4 regions of the Salinivibrio sp. AR640 genome follow, and region 1 is predicted to be linked to each of the others. Evidence: predicted binding sites of a transcription regulator. Region 1 holds the regulator's gene; each other region holds the start of a gene.

Region 1 (4,201 bases):
TGATGATCCCGCACCTTTCATGGGCGCCCAAATTTCAATGGCTGCCGCCGAGGGGATTTTGGCCACACAACAAAAATTGATCGATCTGGGAGCAACCCCCGTCATAGAGTGCGAGCATTTACACGATGCGGTGATTTCTCCAGGGATTTTAGATGTGAGTGGCATTCAAGCGTTACCCGACGAAGAGTATTTCGGTCCGCTACTACAAGTGCAGCGCTATCAGGATATGGCTGATGCGATCACGAAGGCGAATGATACCCGCTATGGTTTGTCGGCAGGCCTTATCAGTGAAGACGAGGGCGAATGGCAATACTTCCTCGATCATATTCGCGCAGGGATTGTGAATCGTAATCGTCAGTTGACAGGGGCAAGCGGTGATGCGCCATTTGGCGGGCCAGGTGCGTCGGGTAATTTACGTCCAAGCGCTTACTATGCCGCCGATTATTGCGCTTATCCCATGGCATCAATGGAAGGGGAGCAGGTGGTACTGCCTGAGACGTTCGCCCCCGGTATTCCGACTCAACAAGATTAAGGAGACCAACATGGACAGTGGCCAAGCGTTATTCGATAAATTATGGCAAGACTATATTAACCGTCTTTGCCCATCGGCACATCAGGTACATGCCTTGCTCGAAGAAGGGCAGCCTTTAATCAATGATCATATTGCCTTGCGGACATTTGGTTTGCCCAAGGTTGGGCTTGAGGTCTTGGCGCGCCCCTTCCTGGCGCTAGGCTATCAGCAAAAAGGGGACTATACCTTTGAAGCGAAAAAGCTCAATGCCTGCCATTTCGAGCACCCCGATCCTTTGATGCCGAAAGTGTTTATCAGTGAATTGATGGTCGAGCAATGCTCGCCTGCGCTGCAAGCCATTGTTCACAAGCTGGTGGCACAAGTCGATGCGTCGTCACTAACAGGGAGCGATTTTCTTCATCAGGGGCGGCTTTGGGACATCGATAGCGCCACCTATCAAGCGCTTGCTGAGGAGAGTGAATACGCGTCCTGGGTAGCCGCGCACGGTTATGGTGCGAATCATTTCACGGTGAGTGTCAATCAGTTAAAGGCTCATGATCATTGCCAATCGGTTAATCAAAAGCTGCGAGACAATGGCTTTGCAATTAACGAAGCGGGTGGTGAAGTAAAAGGGGACGCATCCGTTTATCTGGAGCAATCCTCCACCATGGCTGACCGTGTCGCTGTTGTTTTCTCTGATGGCACGCAAACCATTCCAGGTGGGTTTTATGAGTTTGCTAAGCGTTATGTGTTGCCCAACGGTGAGTTGTACCAGGGATTTGTTGCCGCTTCAGCGGATAAAATTTTTGAGAGCACGCACTAATAAATAGCTGATATAACGAGGCATACACAGTTAAGGAAGAGTTCGCTCTTCCTTTTTTTTGTTTTAAAAAGAAAAACCGACGCCAGGGCGTCGGTTGGGAATACAGAGAGCGCTGTGATTAGCGGGTACCGTATACCACGATGGTTTTACCATGGGCTGAAATAAGATTTTGCTCTTCCAGCATTTTAAGAATACGCCCCACGGTTTCACGCGAACACCCAACGATTTGGCCAATTTCTTGACGTGTGATCTTAATTTGCATGCCATCAGGGTGCGTCATGGCATCGGGTTGCTTCGCTAAATTCAACAAGGTTTGCGCAATACGGCCCGTGACGTCCAGGAAGGCAAGATCCCCCACTTTTTGGCTGGTCACTTGCAAACGGCGCGCCATTTGTGAGGACAAACGCATTAATATATCAGGGTTAACCTGGATCAGTTGGCGGAACTTTTTGAATGAGATTTCTGCCACTTCACAAGGAGACTTAGCCCGAACCCAAGCGGTACGCTCCTGATCATCTTCGAAAAGGCCTAGCTCACCGATAAAATCACCTTGGTTAAGATAAGACAGGATCATTTCCTTGCCTTCTTCATCTTTGATTAGAACGGCGACAGACCCTTTCACGATGTAATACAAGGTCTCCGCTTTTTCGCCTGCATGAATCAGCGTGCTTTTAGACGGATACTTGTGGATGTGACAATGTGAAAGGAACCACTCGAGTGTAGGGTCTGTTTGAGGTTTTCCTGGAACCATATAACTTATTTCCTCTGCATGTGTTGCCCGGCAACAACGTCCTATCTTTGTCTGAGGGGTAACCCACCAGATCTATGCACAGAATACGAAGTCTGGGCGCGGGCTACAAGCTCACTGTATGTTAACAAGAGTGTATCTTTTTTTGTTAGCAATTTCTTGATTTTGATCTAGGCCAACCGCCTAAAAACCTGGCAAAAACGTGGCTAAGATCACGGCTTGAGAAGTAATACACGATAGATGCGCTACGCCCTAGCCAATCTTGCCTTTTTCGATTAGCTGCTGAATCAATGGACGGATGATAAGTTCCATCGCAAAGCCCATCTTACCGCCTGGCACGACGAGTGTATTATGCCGTGACATAAAAGACCCCGTGATCATTTGCAGCAGATAAGGAAAGTCGACGTTTTTCATCCCTCGAAAGCGGATCACCACAAAGCTCTCATCCAACGAAGGAATGCCTTTGGCGTTCAGTGGGTTGGAGGTATCGACCGTCGGCACCCGTTGAAAGTTAATGTGAGTGCGTGAGAATTGCGGCGTAATATAATGCAAATAATCGTCCATCGACCGCACAATTGAGTCGGTGACCGCTTCGCGTGAGTGGCCCCTATCGCGGGTATCGCGGACAAATTTCTGAATCCACTCAAGGTTGACGATCGGGACCATACCAATCAATAGGTCGACATGTTGGGAGACATTGACCTCACCATCAACCACACCGCCGTGCAAGCCTTCGTAAAATAGTACGTTGGTATTGTCGGGTAAATCCTGCCATGGTGTGAAGGTCCCTGGCATTTGATTGTAGGGCACCGCTTCATCAAAGGTATGCAAGTAGCGGCGATATTTGCCTGTGCCGAGTTCACCGTACTCACGGAAAAACTGCTCTAATCGCGGAAAATCATTGGCGGTGGGGCCAAAGTAACTAATGTGCCGTCCTTGCTCACGTGCTTTACGGATCTCGACGTCCATTTCCGGTCGCGTAAAGCGATGGAAACTGTCCCCTTCTAGCCACGCCGCTTTGATGTTCATCATCTGGAACATCTTACGGAATGCTTCGGACGTGGTGGTGGTCCCTGCTCCTGAAGAGCCGGTGACCGCGATGATTGGATGTTTAGCCGACATGACGCGCCCTGTCATTCAGTCTGAATGTGTATCGCTGTTTATTGCGTACAGCGATGCTAAGATCTGAGTGCTTCCTTACGACGAATATCCACTGTCTCGTGCAACTCAGAATACACAATCACGGCGTCGCCGGATTGCAGTTGTTGGCGAACATCCGCCACTTTTTGTGCAAAGCTGACTTCCTGCTCACCATAATCGGTTCCTTCCCGTAACACAAAGTGCTCGATTAAACGAGTCAGTGTTTCCTCAGGGACCGATTGCCAAGGAACCATCATACTACATCACCTTTTGTTGATTTATGGCTGAGACGTTAGGGTGCTTGATGCTGATATTGTGAATCAGCTCGCATTTTACCCAATCATTCAACACAATGCAGTAGATCAATGTGCGTCGGTCTTTTTTGCTTTGCGTGGCGTCCCTTTTTAACGGGACGAGCAAAGGCGTGAGGCTAACCAGTGAGGCACCGACTGCTCCAGCCAGAACTGTGGCTGGCGCCAACTGCCGGTAACAAAACCAACATGCCCACCATGCTCGCTCAGTTGATAGTCAATATTCGCGGGCAGAGGCGAGGTTGGGATTACTGCGTCGGTCATAAAGGGATCGTCTTTCGCATGGATAATCGCAAGTGGGACCGTAATAGCGTCAAGGACAGATAAACCACTACAGCTTTGATAGTAGTGTTGAGCATCGTCAAAGCCATGCAGCGGTGCGGTGACCGTTTGATCAAACTCGAACAGAGTTTTAATCTTTGGCCGCTCCCCAGCATGCCACCGACCCACTTTTTGGTGTCGGGTAAGTTTTTCCGATAAGGTTTGTCGCATCGACCGTAGCAAATACGCTTGATAAACACGGGAAAACCCTTGTTGAATACGGGTCGAGCACGCCGCTAAATCGAGCGGGGGAGAAATAGCACAACTACAACTGACAATCGGATCATGCTGATAGTCGGCCAGGTAGCGCACCAACATGTTTCCTCCCAAAGAGACTCCCACAGCGG
Region 2 (4,201 bases), on a different contig from region 1:
TTTTCAGGGCTCGATATTAGGTTGTTAGAGACGCAAACCGAGCCAGAGGGTGACCGAGGAGAGCAAGTCTGGTTGATAAAAGCCAACGCTTCGTGCTCGGTTTGGTAGAGCCATGCTCGGATAGCGCCGCTTTGCGCTAGACGGTTTTGACTCGAGGTTGATTAGACTGTCGTGATTCCCAGTGGGTAATAAAAAAAACGGCTGCGATAATAATTCCTGCGCCTAGCCATAGCCGGCCAGGTGGAATCCAGCTGAATACTAGCCAACCAAAGAGGATGTTCAGCGGCAGTTTAGCGTGATCAAACGGCTGAACAAACGAGGCATCTGATACGGCATAGGCTTTGGCTATTGCCCACTGTGCGAGTGCGGTGAGCATTCCGGCACCGAACAACATCCACCATGCCATTGCAGATGACGGCAGTGTCCAGTCAGGCACGGCCAAGAGTAGATTAAATGGGGTGATCAACAAAAGGAGGTAAACGACCATCGTGGTCGGTGGATCGTAGGCTGATAACCGTTTCACCATTAATGAATAGGTCGCCCAAAAGAAAGCGGCGCCTATCGGCAGTAACGTTGCCCATGTAAAACCATTTGACCAAGGTTCTAGGATAATCATCGCGCCACAAAAACCCGCAAGTGTGGCCAAGCTACGTGCAATACCAACCCGTTCACGAAGAAATAGCCCTGATCCTATGGTTGCAAACAGCGGTGATGTCATTAGTAGGGCTATGCCTTGCCAAATGGGAACCGGATAAGCGAGCGCCCATAGCCAAAGTTGGATCCCAATAACAGAAATAAACACCCGCAAACAATGTTGCCCAAGGTGCTGGGTTTTTAAAGATTGACGAATCCCCAGTTGCTTTAACCAGGGGATCATGGCCACTAAGGCAATGGCATATTGAATAAAAGCAACGGTCGTCGAAGGCAAGCCCAACTTGAAGCTAACATATTGAGAAAGGCTGTTGACTAATGCGAAGCATAAGCCTGCCGTGAGCATCCAGGCCGCGCCTTGGAGGGGATGATGAACTTGTTTCATTACCGTGACAATCCGAAAAAAGACGTACGGATAGTAGCGCAAATTAGGCCTCAGAGCGATCAGAAATCCCCGCTGAGGCCAAACGCATCATGTGGTTAAGTTGAAAGGGTCGAATAGACGAAAGGAATATCAGGATCCATCGCGTCCAATGTGGCTTGGGTATCGGTCAGATGACTCACCGTACTGTTTGTCATCTCGGCTAGCGCCACCGCCCGAATGTCGTCCCAGTGATAGCCGGCCATATTGGTCGCAATGAGCGCCACTTGAAGCGGGGGTAAACTCGGGTTAAACGCTGCATTTTCGGCATACATCCCAGAGAAAAAAGCCCCATCAGATGTTTCAACGGCCACGCCGCTGTAGTTACCCGAATACGGTGCATGACTTCGGTTCGCTGCATCGGCGGCAGCTTTGAGTAGTGGGATATCAATATCGTCTGTGAATAACTGGTGTGGCGCGTCAGTTAATAAACGTGATTCCACTCCCAAATCGGCAGGACCAAAGGACTCTGGTAAATACGTATGTAACGGTTTGGGATCCGTTTTTGGTAGCTGAATGGTGAGTGATTCTGCACCGTTTAGCTCATTCATAAACTGACGGCAATGACCACATGGGCTGTAGTTGATCGTGATATCGGTTAAGCGAGTTGCCCCTTTGGTCCACGCATGGGCAATCGCGCATTGCTCGGCGTGAATGGTTTGGCCTAGTTGCACCCCTGTGAACTCAATATTGGCTCCCAAGTATAGGGTGCCATCTTCGCCACGAACGATGGCGCCAACGTTAAACGTTGATATCGGAGTCACCGCATAAGCCGCCGCTATTGGCAATAGAGTAAGACGCAATGCGGCGCCAGATAGGCCACTTTCGGCTTCCATTTGCGCCACTTGCTCTGGTGAAAATGTCGCACCAAAGTGTGTGTCAGTTATCCAATCAGAGACAACGCGTTGTAATGCGTCGGGCAATTGTGTCAGTGCATCGGTTAGTGCAGTTCGCATAGCATCACTTCTTAGTCATTAACGGAGGCTCAGTGTAGGGAAGCACCTCTGATAATTATGTGATTAGAGTCACGCATAATATGCAAGACCGATTTCGTTGCTGAAAGTTAGAGTGACATCAATATTTTTATGCTTAAAATGCAGTCGCTATGAACGCTATGAACGCTATGAACGCTTTGATAGGCGGTGGTGGCAGGGATTATTCAGGTTGCCAGTCCACGTAAGGGCGATGAACTTTTCGATAAGCTTTCTCCAATTGCCCACTGTTGCGAAGGCGAGTAATCAATGTCGTTAGGTAAGCATCAATTGGCTTTCCTTGCTCGCCTTTGGGAATCACAAATACATCTTGTAAGTCGGCAAAGTGCGCACGATGAATATGTGTTAATCCCAATTGTTTAAGTATCATGTCGGCCTCTTCCTGAGCCCAAACAAAGCCATCAATACGACCTGCTGCCAGCCGAAGCAATGACTGTTTGATACCATGAGAGCGTGCAACGTTAAACGGCATGTAATAAGGCACGGCTTCTATGTTATAGCGTTCCGGTTCGGCCCAAAGCTCATCGACAGGTAACGGATTATTCTTATTTGTGTATAAAACATGGGTAACATCACCAAATGATTCGCGACTAAACGCAAACGGTAGATCGGTAACAGTACTCGGAGGGCGAACGGCAGGTAACATCATATCTGCACGGCCTTGTACGATGCCATTAATCGCACGATGAATGGGAAATACCTCGATCTCAATGTGAGTATTCGGGTCTTGGTCATCAAGAAAGTGAACAAAATCGACGAAAGGGCCTGATTGGTCAAGGTTGATCAGGCCTGGAAGCTCTCCCATATATAGCTTGATGACGTGGTTGGACTCGCTTCTAGCAACAGCCGATAAACTAATAAATATAGATATCATGGCGGCAATAACAATTGATCTGGCGAGCATGAACCTTCCTTACTGACTCGAATAGGCACGTGACTTAGCTTGTGTATTTCAGCGCCCAAAAAACATCAAAGCTGTGCACTAGGTGAGTAACGCAGTAATGCCAATAATGAGGCTTGCGGTCGCAATCAACACAATAAGCGGTTTTGTAATGCTAAAAGAGGGATCCCCTAATGCCGGTGATTGCGTTGCCGGAGGTGGGGTGAGATCAGGTTGATTTTCCGCCGGTGTGGTTGGCCGTTGCGCAAAGGTTTGTTGGGGTAAAGCAACACGAAAACCAAACTCGCCAACCACGTCAAAGGGCAAGCACTTTTTACCGTTGCGGTAAGACTTAGCCATGAGCGAAGTGACCACACTTTGGTGTTGTGCAAAAGAACTGTCGGGTAATGCGACTTGTTTAAACAAGGTGCGACTTGACAACACCTCGCCTGCGTAATAACAAAGCATTTCGAGCATTCGTGATTCTTCATACGACAAAACCGTGATTGCCTGATCCGTCCAATACAGTGTGCGGCTCTCTGGCTCAAAATCTACTTCAGGAAAACGGTAACAGCGTGTATTTACTTTTGTTGTCATCATCAAGCCCACTCCAAACGACAGCTTTTATAAAAGTGTGGACTCAAATCACAGAACTGCAACTCGTTAGCATGTCTTTTTTGGGTCTAGTTATGCAGGCATGATGTTGAATTTTCTGATTTTATAAGGAATAACAATAGATTAAAAAAAGCACAACCGCTATGGCGCCATAACGGTTGTTGAACCTATCGAAAAACACGACATCGTATATCGAGGCTAACCGACTAATGATTCGACGTAATGGTAAACCGCTTTTAAGATACGGACCTTGTGCTCATCCGCCTGATGATGATCCGCCAGTTGCTGTAGGTTGTCCATGTACGTGGGAAGGTGTGTTTCAAAATAATCGCGGCGGTGCATAAACCATTTTTTTTGTTCATCGTCAGTAAGTGTCCACGGATAGTTGCGGGCACGATAACGAAACAACAGAGGTTTGATGCGCCAATCGTCGACACTCAAGTCAATCCCGGCAAGGTTTTCTGGATCTTGCGCGCGGATAATGTCCATCGCGCTGCGATCACTTTTTGAAAAAAAGCCAGCATACAGTGCGTTATCAACATCTTGATTGTCAAAGGGCTTGGATTGCGCGAAGACAGCCACCAGCTTCTCTCGGATTTCGGGCGCCGCCTTTAGTGCTTTAAGATGTTGAAGACATGCTTC
Region 3 (4,201 bases), on a different contig from region 1:
GTGGACAAATCTTGTCCACGAGTCATTGAGCATAAAAAAGAGAGCATTACGCTCTCTTTTTTTATGCCTTTCGGTTAACCACAACCACGTTTTTAGAGCAACCACGTTTTTAGATAAACCATGCTTTTAGATCAAAAAGTGACTCGACTTGATGGGTTGGTGTAATGCCTGCTGGTGACGGTGTGTTATCGCTATTAAGCCAGCATGTATCAATTCCTGCACGCATACCACCCAGCACATCAGAATGTGGATTATCGCCAACCATTAAGATTTTGTCCTTGGGGGGATTTCCCATTTTTTCAAAGGCATGTTCAAAGATCCGAGGGTCCGGCTTGGCGATGCCCACTTGCTCGGATATCACTAAGGTTGAAATCGCAGACTTCAACCCGGTTCTTTCCAGGCGGATATCTTGGAGAGCGGTAAATCCGTTAGTAATGATACCAATATGTGCATGTGGCTTGATCGCACTAATAAGATCGCGCGCGCCTGGCAATGGTTCGCAAATCTCAGCCATTGCATCTAAAAAACCCTGGTTCAATGTTGCAGGCGCCACGTTAAGACGCTCTCCCCAACGCGTAAAACGCTCGGTTTGTAGCGTATGAGCATCAATTTCACCATCTTGATATTGTACCCACAAAGGCTTGTTTAGCTCTGAGTATTCCGCAAACGCGTGATGGTCAAAATCGACATTGTAGCGCGAAAACATACGTTGCAGTCCCGCAAACGCATCGAAGTGAAACAGGGTTTCATCCGCATCAAAAAGCACCCAAGGATATCGCATCGATTTAACTCTCTTAATGTAAAGTGAAAGAGTGTAACAGACCCAGAGGTTTGCTAGCGAGCCTCCACAAGCGACTCACCGTCCATGGTGAGAAAGAACGAAAACACAAAGCAATGTTGCTATTAAAGGGAGAGGTATAGCCCTGCCAAGGTGGCACTAATGAGGTTGGCTAAGGTTGCGGCAAGAATGGCGCGCATGCCTAATTTGGCGATATCACCGCGGCGCTCTGGGACAATGCCGCCCAAGCCACCCATTAACATTGCTATTGAGGTGAGGTTGGCAAAGCCACATAACGCAAACGTAACAATGGCTTGGCTATGGGGAGAGAGCGCCTCTTTTAGGTTCATAAAATCCGCAAACGCCACAAATTCATTCACAGCAATTTTCTTACCAATCAAGGTGCCTGCTGTCATCGCCTCTTGCCAGGGAATGCCAATCAGCCAAGCCACTGGTGCAAATAGGTAGCCGAATAGCCACTCAAGGCTTAGTTGCGGCAAGTTTAAAATAGGCCCCAGTTTCCCTAACCCACCATTAATCAGCGCAATCATACTGATCACGGCGAGTAAGCTGGCCCCCACGGCCATCGCAATTTGTAAGCCACTCAAGGCGCCTTGCGTGCCAGCATCAATCACATTCACTGGTTTATCTTGATCGTCTTCGAGCGCTTGGTGTTGAGCATGATTCATGGGGGATTCGGTCTGCGGTACCATTATTTTGGCCATCATTAACCCAGCAGGTGCCGACATAAACGCGGCCGCGATCAGGTATTTCATCTCTACCCCCAAGCCTGCGTAACCCACCATGGTGCCGCCGGCGACTGAGGCGAGCCCGCCCACCATAACAGCAAACAGCTCGGAGCGAGTCATGGTAGAAAGAAAAGGTTTCACAACCAACGGCGCTTCAACAGAGCCAACAAAAATATTGGCCGTGGCTGACATGGACTCAGTGCGAGAAGTGCCAAGTACGCGGCGCAATAAGCCACCAATGAGGCGAATGATCCAAGTCATGACCCCAATGTGGTAAAGCACAGCGATCAGTGCAGAGAAAAAAACGATGGTGGGAAGTACATTAAAAGCGAAAATAAAACCAAGTTTAAACTTAGCCAGATCACCAAACAGAAATTCAGCGCCAATATCGCCAAAACTAATAATCGCCGACACGGCTTCTGATGCGTTAGCTAGAATACGCTGACCAAGCGGAACAGAGATGATAAAGCCAGCAAAGACGATTTGTATTAGGAACGCACCTCCCACTGTGCGCCAATTAATCGCGGAGCGATTTTCCGAAAAGACAACCGCGATAAGGAAGAGGACACTAATCCCCAAAAGGCCAATGCCAAACTGCATGATGTTGCTCCGCAAACGTTAAACTTAGGATGGAAAACGATTGCGGCGGTATTGTACGCGATTTTAATAATGTGACAAGAGTCACTTTTTGTCCTCTTTGTGTTCATTTAATTGCACTTGTGTCTATATTGATAAAAGGTGTGTTGTAGCTCGTAAATGATGCGTGACATCTTGGTTATAAAAGGTGTCGAGACGGGTTCTTCCTATCAGCATTGTGAGTGAAGATTGCGTTGCATCAAAAGTGTTGATGGTGACTGTGTCTATTTTTCATGGGCATCTAGAATAAAACCCGGCTATGATTCGAATAGGCCAAGGATAGTGCTATTTCCTTAGCGACACGATTATTTATAGTTCTGAAATAAAGAGTTCAAATAACTCGCTGAGCGAGTAAGGACGCGGGATTCGGGCTGATTTTTTCTTAGTGGGTGGTCACAAAATGAACATTTAGTTAGGCCCCTAATTAAAAAATTTTCGAGATGTGTTAATGTAGCCGACTGTGTGGTGATGACTGATCTTTTATTGATGTTAAAGATGGCTTAAACATCAATAAATAATGAGCTCGCTACCAACACTCACAGGCTTCCGAATAAACGGACTAAGGAGTTAACTCGTGAGCGATAAAAGCCATGAAGATATGATGACACCAGACGGGAAGGTTAACCCGATCGATACTGACTATCAGGTCGGTCAGGATAACGTAGCGCTGAAACTCGGCCCGTTTGGTTTTGATATTCATAACCGAGTATTTATGATTTCCGGGCTGTCGATTTTGGCCTTCATTTTTGTCACCTTGGCATTTCAAAACCAAATTGGTCCTGTTTTTGGGGATTTGCGTGGATGGCTAACCTCAAATCTAGACTGGTTCTTCCTTTCTGCAGGTAATATTTTTGTTGTTGCTTGTCTAGTGCTGGTTGTGTCACCACTGGGTAAAGTCCGATTGGGTGGTACTGAGGCCAAACCGGATTACGGCTATGCGGGCTGGTTCGCGATGCTTTTTGCGGCCGGTATGGGCATTGGCTTGATGTTCTATGGCGTGTCTGAACCATTGACGCACTTCCAAACCGCGTTAGGTGGGACGGCAACCGGTGCTGACGGCCTTCGCACTGACTGGGCGCCTTTGGGGGCGGCAGCCGGGGATACGGAAGCTGCTCGTCGCCTAGGTATGTCTGCGACTATTTTCCACTGGGGTTTACACCCATGGGCGATTTACGCGGTATTGGCTCTAGGCTTGGCACTGTTTGCGTATAACAAAGGCTTGCCTTTGACCATGCGTTCTGTGTTCTACCCACTGTTCGGTGAACGTGTTTGGGGTTGGACAGGGCACGTGATTGACATTCTCGCGATCATTGCGACCTTGTTTGGTCTTGCCACCTCGCTAGGCTTGGGGGCATCACAAGCATCCGCCGGTCTGCACTATCTGTTTGACACGCCCCTGGGTAATACCACCGAAGTCATGCTGGTGATGGGTATTACGGGCGCGGCGATCCTTTCGGTTGTTGCAGGGGTAGACAAAGGGGTCAAACGCCTGTCTGAAATCAACATGATTTTGGCACTGTTGCTGCTAATCTTTGTTATTGCCGTGGGTCCAACGATTGCCATCTTAACCGGCTTCTTTGGAAACCTAGGGGCATATCTACAAAATCTGCCTGCGCTGTCTATGCCATTTGGCCGTGAAGATGCGAACTTTACCCAAGGCTGGACTTCCTTCTATTGGGCATGGTGGATTTCTTGGTCCCCATTTGTGGGTATGTTTATTGCGCGTGTTTCACGCGGTCGTACTGTGCGTGAATTTATCACCTGTGTGCTTATCATCCCTTCAGCGGCCTGTGTGCTTTGGATGACCGCCTTTGGTGGCACGGCGATTGGTCAGTTCGTTAATGAAGGCTATACCGCTGTTGCTGATGCGGAGCTTTCACTCAAGCTGTTTGCGATGTTGGATGACTTGCCGTTGGCATCAATCACCTCGTTTATCGGGATTATCCTGGTTATGGTATTCTTTGTGACCTCGTCTGACTCGGGCTCATTGGTTATTGATACCATTTCAGCGGGCGGTAAAGTGAATGTGCCTGTACCA
Region 4 (4,201 bases), on a different contig from region 1:
ACGCGCCCGTACCCGGACCGGCAACGCCATCATAAAAGCCCAACGACAGGCCTTGGCTCCATTGCTTCATCGGTAGCTTGGAGCAGCGCGCGGGGAGCTGGTTGTTATCTCCCTTAGGGTGGGGATGCCAAACGGTGTAAATCGCTGCCACAAGCACCACCACGGGGATCGCTTTTTCTAACCATTCAGTGCTTAGCACATCAACCAGTAAAGTCCCTGCGGTTGCGCCAATCAAGGTGCCCCAAAACGCGTGTTGCCAAAATAAAGGCGAAAAAAGACGTTTTTTATAATAGGTAAAGGCGGCGGTGCTGGAGGCAAAGGTCGCGGCCAGTTTGTTGGTACCTAACGCCACATGGGGCGGCAAACCCAGTGATAACAGGGCTGGAACAGTCAGCATGCCGCCACCGCCGGCGACGGCATCGATAAAGCCGGCGACAAAAGCAGTCAGCCCTAGGATCACTAAGGTCGAAAGATCAATCAATTCAAGCATAGTCACTCGTTAATTTAAGGTTCGATCACGCGTTTGAATGGCGGCAGCGAGTCGAGTAAAGATTGGCCATATCTGCGGGTGATAATGCGCCGGTCAAGAAGCACTACCTTACCAGAATCTTCCTCTTTGCGCAGTAGACGACCGACTGATTGCACCAGCTTTTTACTCGCTTCTGGGACCGCGATTTGTAAAAACGGATTGCCACCGCAGCGTTCAATATACTCCGCGTGAGCTTCTTCCACTGGAGAAGTGGGGACCGCAAAGGGAATTTTCGTAATAATGAGATTAGTCAATAAGTTACCGGGCAAATCTAAGCCCTCGGAAAAACTGCCGGTGCCAAAAATTATACTGGTTTTGTCCGCACTGACTGCTTGCTGATGGGCCTTTAATAGCGCCGTGCGTGATTGTGTGCCCTGACAGAGCAGTTGCCAGCCGCGTTGTGTGACCGTTTGCTCAATGGCTTGGGTGACTTGTTTCATCTGCCAATAAGAGGCGAACAATACCAAGGACGCTCGCTCGCCCTCTAGGTGCTCAATAATTTTCTCGCTCAGCGCCGCCGTAAAGGCACTGGCTTGCGGCTCACAAGGCATAGTTGGGATCACCAAGCGCGCTTTATTGGCGTAATCAAATGGCGAGGGTAAGGCTAAATAACGCGAACCGTCGCTTTCACTGAGTCCGACTTGGCGGCAAAAATAGCTAAAGCGATTCAGGGCGCGCAAGGTCGCAGAAAACAGTCCAACCCCGGCGGCGCGAGACCAGAGCATTTGATCCAGACGCCAGCCTACTTCTAAGGGAGAGACATGCACCCAAAGATCCCCCTCGCGCTCACGGCAGGCTTGCACCCAACGGGCAAGCGGTGCGCCTTTATCGGCATTCGGTTGGGCCATTAAGGTCCAGACTTTTTCTAAATTTTCTAACCGTTGGAGGAAAAACGCGGTTTCGGCGAGCGCCGGATCAGCCAGTTTGGCAGAAATGTCATTTTCTTTCAGACGCTCATTGATCAAATCATGGATCTTTCCCAATGCCTGATGGGCTTTTTTGCTCGCGGTTTTAAGCTGTTCACTGGGCGCAATCAGGGCTTCGGGCAGTTCACCGTCGGCAAAGCGATAACAACCGTCGTCGTTGAGCGACAGTTGACTGAGCATGTTTTTTGCCTCGCGTAACCCTGGGATCAGGGTTTGTATCGCCTCGAGTAAGCTATCAACAAAGCGGTGTGCGCGCGTCATATCCGCGGTATTTCCCAACTTGGTAGCGGCTTGGTTCAGCTTTTCTAGCCAACCGACCACGCCGAGCAAACTGGCACTGGCCGCTGAGAAGTCACGCGCCACCGTGGGAAGGTGGTGCGCCTCGTCAATCATATACAGGCACTGCTCTGGCTCGGGCAAGATCACCCCGCCGCCGAGTTCGAGATCGGCGAGCAGCAAGCTGTGATTGACCACCACCACATCGGCTTTATCCATTGCCTCGCGTGCTTTGGCAAAGGGGCAACCACGGTGAGCGGGCAGGCCAGCATGGCAGGTGTGTTTGTCAGAGGCGATCGCTTGCCATAGGTGATCGGCAATCGGTTTGGGCCAGCTGTCGCGGTCGCCATCCCATTTTCCTCGACTCAGGGCAACGTAAAGATCATTCAGCAACAATTGCTCTCTGCGCTTGGGTTTTTGAGCAAATAGCGCCCCTTGGATGCTCTCGGTCTCTGTCACTGCACTCAGCTTGTGTGCACAGCAATAGCGCTGCCGCCCCTTGGCCAAGATAAAATCAAACGGCTTGGGGCAGATACGATGAAAAAACGGGATATCTTTATCGGCGAGCTGCTCTTGCAACGCCACGGTTGCGGTCGACACCACCACTTTTTTATTGTTGTTAAGCGCAAACGGAATCGCGCCCATCAAATACGCCATTGATTTGCCCACCCCAGTGCCGGCCTCGGCCACCAGTAGCCGACGCTTGGGGTCATAATCACCCGCCAAGGTTTTGGCCAGCTCTGCCACTAAATAGTTTTGAGCTTTGCGCGGAATAAAGTGGGGAAGTTGGTCTTGTAGCGTCTGGTAGCACGCGCGAATGTCTGATTTTACGGCAGGGCTGAGCATCAACAGGTCCGAGTAGTAAAGGATAAGCCCCAGTATAACACGGGGAAAAAACGTGAAAACGATCGCGAAATGTAAGTTTTCCTTACAGATATGAGATCTTGGTCACGAATTTAATTTGAACCATTCGCTGCTATCTTGCTGATCTGCCGTTTGATTAACAAAAAGCCGTATTTAAGCTATTGATTAGTTTTTTATTCTAAAAATAAAATAATAAAAAGCAGTAATCAGAATTTTATATCGCAAAGGGTTGTTGTTAAATTTCATCAACGCACACTGCTAACGAGGTTTAAACTGTGATCTTAGTTCATTGATGTTTCCTATCTGTTTGTTTTTAAGTGTTTTTTGTCTATTTTGTAATGCGCTTCCAGCCAGTTGACAGAACCTCAAATGTTCTGCACGATTAGCCACGAAGTTTCAGTGAACTGGCATTTTGTGCTTCGCAGCGTTTGCTGCTGATAACAGAGTGACAGTCACCATAAAACAGAGTTCCATGAAGGAACTCATAATGACTAAATAGAAAAGGCAGTGGATTAACCATGAAAAAGACTATTCTAGCAATGGCAGTACCAGCTCTGCTGGCTGCTGGCTCAGCATCAGCAAGCATCAACCTGTATGACGCAGAAGGCGTTAAAGTAGACGCATCAGGTGCCGCTGAAGTTCAGTATATCCAAGAAATCGGTAACAATCGTGACGGTGCATGGAAGTTAGACGACGGCGACTTTGCGATTAACACTGAAGTTGCAGTATCAGATAAGCTTTCTGTTATCGGTGCAATGGCATTTGAATTTGAAATGAATGATGCCAACAGCAACGACAACCAGCTTACAGGCGAAAGCCGCTCGAACGTCGAAAACGATGAGCTATATGTTGGTTTTAAAGGTGATTGGGGTCAGTTTACTGCCGGTCGTCAATACCTACTGATGGATGATTCTGGCATCACTAAAGATTACGAGCTATCAGCAAACAGCTTTGGTGCAGACTATGAGCAAGCTGCTCAAGTTGGTAAATACGTCTACGACAACGGCACTTTCTACGGTGCTGCGACCTATAATGATAAAAGTGATGGCTTTGACGACAACGGCGTTGTAAACGGCACGGAAGGCTATGCTGGTGACGGTGATGACGTGCGTGTATATGAAGCGCGTCTAGGTTATCGTTTCGCAGATGTTGACGCACGTGTTTACTATCAAAAAGCAGACAATGTTGGCCGTGATGGCGACGATGACAAAGATGCATACAACTTTGAAATCGAATATGCGGGTATCGAAAACGTTGGTTTAGCGGCATCTGTTGGCCGTACCTCTTCGGACATCGACGGTGACGATACTGACACTGACTATATGTCTATTGCTGCTGACTACACCATGGGCAAAACCACCTTTGCTGTTGGTTACGACAACAAAGACGAAGAAGGTAACACATCAGACGTTAACGGTTACTATGCAAACGTGACTTATGCACTGCACAGCAATGCGCATGTATACGCAGAAGTTGGCGACAGCGACGGTGATGACCAAGACTTTGGTTACGTAGCGGGTATGGAAGTTAAGTTCTAATTGAGCTTAAACCCTATTGCTAAGTTGTAGCACTGATTATGAAAGCCGCCTTAGGGCGGCTTTTTTCG

Evidence for each region. The regulator CRP, encoded in region 1, controls carbon source genes, mostly activating them, when cyclic AMP is high. The targets are predictions, from matches to a motif close to TGTGANNNNNNTCACA.
Region 2: the regulator CRP is predicted to act here: its motif matches at 2,087-2,102, upstream of cdd (cytidine deaminase).
Region 3: the regulator CRP is predicted to act here: its motif matches at 2,198-2,213, upstream of BZG75_RS00705 (NupC/NupG family nucleoside CNT transporter).
Region 4: the regulator CRP is predicted to act here: its motif matches at 2,669-2,684, upstream of dinG (ATP-dependent DNA helicase DinG).

The regions. Positions count from the first base shown of each region.
Region 1 covers NZ_MUFD01000026.1:29,893-34,093, forward strand. Annotated here, with positions in the region: gene astD (succinylglutamate-semialdehyde dehydrogenase) at 1-532, shown strand, start outside; gene BZG75_RS12495 (DUF1338 domain-containing protein) at 543-1,334, shown strand; gene crp (cAMP-activated global transcriptional regulator CRP) at 1,453-2,085, opposite strand; gene BZG75_RS12505 (phosphoribulokinase) at 2,335-3,204, opposite strand; gene BZG75_RS12510 (YheU family protein) at 3,261-3,479, opposite strand; gene BZG75_RS12515 (hydrolase) at 3,627-4,201, opposite strand, start outside.
Region 2 covers NZ_MUFD01000027.1:18,166-22,366, forward strand. Annotated here, with positions in the region: gene BZG75_RS12680 (thiopurine S-methyltransferase) at 1-108, shown strand, start outside; gene BZG75_RS12685 (DMT family transporter) at 137-1,036, opposite strand; gene cdd (cytidine deaminase) at 1,132-2,028, opposite strand; gene BZG75_RS12695 (ABC transporter substrate-binding protein) at 2,228-2,968, opposite strand; gene BZG75_RS12700 (hypothetical protein) at 3,047-3,544, opposite strand; gene sbcB (exodeoxyribonuclease I) at 3,758-4,201, opposite strand, start outside.
Region 3 covers NZ_MUFD01000001.1:159,380-163,580, reverse strand. Annotated here, with positions in the region: gene yjjG (pyrimidine 5'-nucleotidase) at 110-781, opposite strand; gene BZG75_RS00705 (NupC/NupG family nucleoside CNT transporter) at 904-2,127, opposite strand; gene BZG75_RS00700 (BCCT family transporter) at 2,762-4,201, shown strand, end outside.
Region 4 covers NZ_MUFD01000001.1:145,790-149,990, reverse strand. Annotated here, with positions in the region: gene BZG75_RS00655 (sulfite exporter TauE/SafE family protein) at 1-490, opposite strand, end outside; gene dinG (ATP-dependent DNA helicase DinG) at 505-2,577, opposite strand; gene BZG75_RS00645 (porin) at 3,114-4,133, shown strand.